2 regions of the Priestia sp. ABM2_011 genome follow, and region 1 is predicted to be linked to the other one. Evidence: riboswitches for the same ligand, from Rfam matches in the RefSeq annotation. Region 1 holds a riboswitch; the other holds the start of a gene.
The links. A riboswitch is a leader RNA that binds a small molecule or an ion and turns the genes downstream of it on or off. The one in region 1 is predicted to bind thiamine pyrophosphate.
Positions count from the first base shown of each region.

Region 1 (3,203 bases):
ACTTTTGCTAAGAACCTTGGTGCTTTTCCATCTTTCGCTAAGTTCCACAGCATACGCGTAGAAGCATACATACCTGAGTTACCAGCAGATAAAACAGCTGTTAAAATAACGGCATTAATCGCTGATGCTGCAAACGCCAGACCTGCTCGTTCGAATATTAAAGTAAACGGACTTACTCTCACGTCATCACTTGCTAATGAATTCGCTGTGTATGGAATAAGCATTCCAATAACAAAAATAGCTAAAATATAAAATAACAAGATGCGCCAGAAGACTTGTTTAACTGCGCGAGGAACCGTTTTTTCCGGATCTTCACTTTCTCCAGCTGCGACTCCAAGCAACTCTGTTCCTTGGAATGAAAAACCAGCTGCCATAAATATACCTAGTACAGTGAAGAATCCACCGTGAATCGGTCCATCACCAAGCGTGAAGTTTTTGAAACCTGGTGCTTCATTGTTAAAGATACCAAAAATCATCATAATACCAATAACTAAAAAGATAATAACCGTTACTACTTTAATTAACGAAAACCAAAATTCAGATTCACCAAATCCTTTTACAGAAAGGTAGTTAAGCCCAAACATAATTAATAAAAACAGGGCACTCCATAAAATAGAAGAAGAGTTCGGGAACCAAAATTTCATAATAAGGGCTCCAGCGGATAATTCAGCTGCAATCGTAATAGCCCAGTTATACCAGTAGTTCCAGCCGAGAGCGAAACCAAAGGATGGATCTACAAAACGAGACGCATACGTACTAAATGAACCAGCTTCAGGCATATAAGCTGCGAGCTCTGCTAGGCTGGTCATCAAAAAGTAAACCATTACGCCAATAATAGCGTAAGCTAAAAGCGCTCCCCCAGGTCCTGCTGTGTGAATTGCTCCACCACTTGCTAGGAATAAGCCGGTTCCGATGGCTCCTCCTAATGAAATCATCGTTAAGTGGCGAGATTTCAACCCACGTTTTAATTCTTGCTGCTCTTGCATAGATAAATACTCCTTTCGAATGTACGGAAAGAGACGGGATAACATAAAAAAAGCCCGCAGTATATGTGCGCGCTTTTAAATCTGAAAACCGCGTCAACCTTCCGTGAAGATAGCTCTTCACATCACTCGCATGATGTGACAGTTCTGTTCCTGTTCGGAGACAGCCCCAGCTTAAATCAACCGAGAAGTGATTTAAACTTCGGCAATTTTTCCTTTCAAGCAACATCCTCAATGTTCTCTGCATTTCCGTTACTTTACTATTAAAAACTGCGACCTCTACCTCATCGATTAGGATGAGGGTTTTTTATATTCAATTGACATAAAAGAAGTATAACAAATACTAAAACGATTGTCATTATAAAAAATAGATTCAGAAAATAGAAACATCTTTGAAATCTCTCGAATCTATTTTGTTACGTATGGTATAATAAACATTGTCTTTATACTACATAAATATCCAAACGTACCACAGGGGGAGCCGCCGTGCTGAGAGTGAACGAAATGTTCAGACCCTTAGAACCTGTTAGTTAACGCTAGCGTAGGAATGTGGGAATAGTAGCATATAGTTGCTTACTCCTGTGTAAACCGTTTGATATGAATGATTCAAAAACAGGAGTGAGAAACGTGAATAAAGCATTACCTTTACAGGCTAAAATTGAAATAGCTATTTTTGCAGCATTGGCACTTCTACTTGACCTTTTGCCTTCCATTAAGATTGCAACGGCTGTAAGTATTTCGTTCTCCATGGTGCCCATTTTTATTATGTGCTTTCGCTGGGGAGTAAAAGGCGGGGCTCTATCTGGTCTATTATGGGGGCTTTTGCAGTTAGCGACAGGAACGGCTTATATTTTAACAGCGCTACAAACATTTATTGAATATATTGTGGCTTTTGCTTTTATAGGTTTTGGAGGTATTTTTTCACAATCTATTAAAACAAATTTAGCTACCAATAACAGATCAAAAGCTTTTGTTTTGATTGTTTTATCCCTTATTATCGGAAGCTTCGCACGTTATTTCTGGCACTTTATTGCTGGTATTATTTTCTGGGGATCGTACGCACCAAAAGGTATGTCCGCTCTGTGGTATTCTTTTTCAATGAACGGTGTTTCAATGGTAGGGTCACTAATAGCCTGCTTAGTCATTCTTTCATTGTTAATTCCATCGGCATCAAGAATGATTGTAACTAAATCACATTCATCATAAGAAAAAAGACTAAATCTACCAAGATTTAGTCTTTTTTTTCATTTGTCACCTTTGTTTACACAAAAGTGTGTCAGGTTTGATAACATAGTTAGTGAAATATTCAAAAAACTGTTTTATGATAGTCAACATATTCAAACGAGATAAGGGATTGATAGCATGCTACAGAAATGGATCACGAGCATAGGTTTAGATATTGGAACAAGCACAACAAAACTGATTGTAAGCAAGCTGTTAATAGCAAATCAACAAAATCAGTTTACGCTGCCAGGCTGTCAAATTATTGATCGTCGCGTAACGTATGCAAGTTCTATCTATACCACACCTATGGTAAACGAGGTTGAAATCGATGTTCAACGATTAACGGTACTACTAGAACAAGAGTACAAGAATGCAGAAATCTCCTTAGATCAAGTGGAGGCGGGCGCTGTGATCATCACAGGAGAAACTGCTAGAAAGCAAAATGCAGAGAGTATCGTTCACTATCTAGCCGAACATGCTGGAGATTTCGTTGTTGCAACAGCCGGTGCTGATTTGGAAGGAATATTGGCGGCAAAAGGATCAGGAGCAATCCAACATTCCGCTGAAACAAATGCAGTAATTGCCAATATTGATGTAGGAGGAGGCACTGCTAACATCGCCTTATGTCAAAATGGAAAAGTGATAGAAACATTTACCCTGCATGTAGGCGGGAGATTAATTCGGCTGAATTCAGACGGTTTTGTAACCTACATTTCACCTTATTTAACTGAATTTTTAAAAAATAATTCTTTAATACTGCGAGAAGGTGAAAAAGCAACATTTGAAAAACTCTCGTCTATCTGTCAATTACTAGCTGAAGAAACCGTGAATTATGTAAAAGCGCTGAAGCAAAATTCCACGCTGCTCGTTTCTCCTCATACAAGATCTTCTATCCAACCAGAAACAATCATGATTTCAGGAGGAGTAGGGGCAATGATGGAGAAGCAGAAGCCAAAAACAGTGAGGAAAGTCGCTGTACATGGAGACATTGGTCCT
Region 1 covers NZ_JBSWUB010000001.1:2,794,614-2,797,816, forward strand. The annotation lists gene ACXAE4_RS15130 (amino acid permease) at 1-986, opposite strand, end outside; lysine riboswitch at 1,089-1,273, opposite strand; TPP riboswitch at 1,448-1,548, shown strand; gene thiT (energy-coupled thiamine transporter ThiT) at 1,581-2,189, shown strand; gene ACXAE4_RS15140 (ethanolamine ammonia-lyase reactivating factor EutA) at 2,346-3,203, shown strand, end outside.

Region 2 (3,203 bases), 410 kb from region 1:
ATATTGTCTCTACACAAAAGCAGTATTTCTATGCACAAAAGACAAAGAGCATCAGCAGCCGCATTCAAGCGCTGAATAAGCTCAGAGACGCAGTCAAACAAAACGAGCAGAGAATTATGGATGCTTTAAAGCAAGACTTGAATAAATCCGAAGTAGAGGCGTACACGTCGGAAATTGGGATTTTACTAGAGGAAATTCGGTTTACGCTTAAGCATTTAGCAAAATGGATGAAGCCTAAAAAAGTAAAAACCGCTTTAACACACGTGGGCTCTAAAGGGAAAATTGTTCCTGAACCGTATGGAGTCGCGTTAATTATTGCTCCGTGGAACTATCCGTTTCAATTAGCGCTGTCTCCTTTAGTAGGAGCGATTGCCGCTGGAAACACGGCGATTATAAAGCCTTCTGAATTAACGCCTAGCGTATCTCGGGTTATACAAGAATTACTAGCTGAGGCTTTTGATCCAGCATTTGTGACCGTGATTGAAGGCGCTGTAGACACGACGAGCCTGCTTTTAAAACAGCCCCTCGATTATATTTTCTTTACGGGAAGTGTAAATGTAGGGAAAATTATTATGCAAGAAGCAGGGAAGCAGCTTATTCCCGTCACGCTGGAGCTAGGAGGAAAAAGTCCGTGCATTGTACATGAAGATGCAAACCTAGATTTTGCAGCGAAGCGAATTATGTTTGGCAAAGGAATGAATGCAGGCCAAACGTGCGTTGCTCCCGATTATTTGCTCGTGCATAAAAAGGTAAAAGCGCAGCTAGTGGAGAAACTTCGCGAAGCGATTTATCAATTTTACGGTAGTAATCCGCTTGAAAGTGAGCGCTACGGCCGTATTGTCAGTGAGCGCCATTTTATTCGGCTAGTTGAGTTTTTAAAAGACGGAAACGCTATAGTTGGAGGCGGGTATAATAAAAGTACGCTCACAATAGAACCTACGGTGTTAAGTGAAGTAAGCTGGACATCAGACGTTATGCAAGAAGAAATTTTTGGGCCTATTCTTCCTATGATTGAATACGAAACGTTAGACGAAGTTATTCATAAAGTTCAAGAAAAAGCTAAGCCGTTAGCTCTTTACTTGTTTACGGAAAGTGCAAATGTACAAAACGTCATAACGGAGCGTCTTTCATTTGGAGGAGGCTGTATAAATGATACGCTTATGCATATCGCTACGCCATATTTACCCTTTGGCGGAGTTGGAGAAAGCGGTACGGGCCAATATCATGGAAAAGACAGCTTTCAGACATTTTCTCATTTTAAAAGCATGCTGTCTCAAACAACCAAGTTTGATTTGTCATTCCGCTATCCTTCAGAGAAACAAAACTTGAAAATGATTAAAAAATTATTGAAATAAAAAGCCTCCTGATAGGAGGCTTTTTCGTTATTTTGAAAGTGAAAGCTGAGAAAGCGGCCATTTTTCTTGTGTATACGCCATTTCCCAAAATAAATACTCCAGCTCACAGCTTTTGATAAAGTGATCTTTCATACGATTACGTTCTTCTTCAGTCGCTTGCTCGGTGAGTTCATCAAGTTTGTTACAAAACCATTGTGTTGTGCCATTCATTTCTTCATTATTATAAAACTGAATCCATTCATAAAAAGGATGAGAAGGAGATGGATTTACTTGTTCTGTAATGCGCTGGCCAATTTCAACGTACGTCCACGGACATGGAAGAAGCACGGCAATGATTTCCGCTAAGCTGCCTGTATGCGCAACGCTTGTCATATGGTTAATGTAGTGGCTGGCCGTTGGTGAAAGAGCCTCAGTGTGGAGGTCTTCATAGCGTACGCCTGCTACTTCACAAAAATTATTATGAGGGTGTACTTCACTATGTAATACCGTAGAAATGCCGGCATTAAAGGCTTCCATTTCGGTACGCGTACGGCATTTTGTTAAAGCAGCGCCGTAAATGCGGACAAATGCTGTTAAGTATTCGTAGTCTTGAGAAACGTAGTGAATAAGCGCTTCTTTTGGCACGTCTCCTTCAGCAATTCCTTTAATAAAAGGGTGGTTAAAAATGGCTTCGTAAATATAGTTTGCTTCTTGTCTTAATTGAGATGAAAATGACATCAAAATCCTCCTTTAATTATGAGGAAGTCACAAACAAGCACATAAAGGAAATAAAAAACACTCCGTTTATAAACGGAGTGGCAAAGGACAGTACAAAACTGAACATTGCCACTTTCCTACGCTGGTATGAGCCAGATCAGGTTCAAAGGGATCAAGAAAACTTGTCTCAGCCGGTCGGCACCCCTAGTGGACTTCCTATTAGTCTATGTTTAACTTACCATATATTCTGAAAAATAGAAAGCGTTACGGAAAATTGTTCCCTAACGGTTTTTATCTCTTAAAGAGGTAGCTTCTTGAAGCTATTTTTAATCATTTTTGTTTAAAAATGCATATTTTTAGGGAAGAAGAGGTATTAATGAAGGGAAGAGCCGTTTTCGTCTCCGAAACATTCCCATATAAATAGAAGAAAGGAGAGAACAAAATGGCAAAATTTCGTTTGTATGCTGTATTAAATACAGTAGGCTTGGCTATTACACTTCTTGTGAATTATTTAGCAAATGCGATTCCAATAGGAGGCAAAACAACGGCAGAGGCTTCTGCGCAAGTTCCTACGTTGTTTACACCAGCCGGTTATGCCTTTGCTATCTGGGGCGTTATTTATTTGTTATTAACCATTTGGGTTATACGCCAATTTTTTGCAAGAGAAGATCAAAAGGAAATATATGCACGTATCGGCATTTGGTTTTTTCTAAACTGTTTGTTAAATAGTGCGTGGATCTTTATTTTCCAAAACGATTACTATAAGTTATCCCTTTTAGTTATGCTCTTTATTTTAGGCACATTAATGATTGTATATTCCATTATTCAGCATTCTCGGATGACGACATGGTTTATGCGTCTGCCGATTTCGCTTTATCTTGGATGGATTTCTGTTGCGACTATTGTTAATGTATTTGTCGTATTTCAAGCAAATGGAATACAGCACTTACTTGGCCTAAATGAGTTAGCATGGACGATTATTATGCTGCTGGTAGGGGCTGCGCTGGGCATTATGTTTACATTAAAAAACCGAGACGCTGTTTATCCGCTTGTTTTTATTTGGGCTTATATTGCCATTGCGGTGAAACAAAGTGGAAATCAGCCAATTGTCATTACTGTTATCATCTCGATTGTTTTATTAGCAATTGCTAT
Region 2 covers NZ_JBSWUB010000001.1:3,205,775-3,208,977, reverse strand. The annotation lists gene ACXAE4_RS17270 (aldehyde dehydrogenase) at 1-1,355, shown strand, start outside; gene tenA (thiaminase II) at 1,383-2,072, opposite strand; TPP riboswitch at 2,169-2,267, opposite strand; gene ACXAE4_RS17260 (TspO/MBR family protein) at 2,494-3,203, shown strand, end outside.
Region 2: it holds a riboswitch for thiamine pyrophosphate, as region 1 does, so the genes downstream of both, tenA (thiaminase II) here and thiT (energy-coupled thiamine transporter ThiT) in region 1, are expected to answer to the same signal.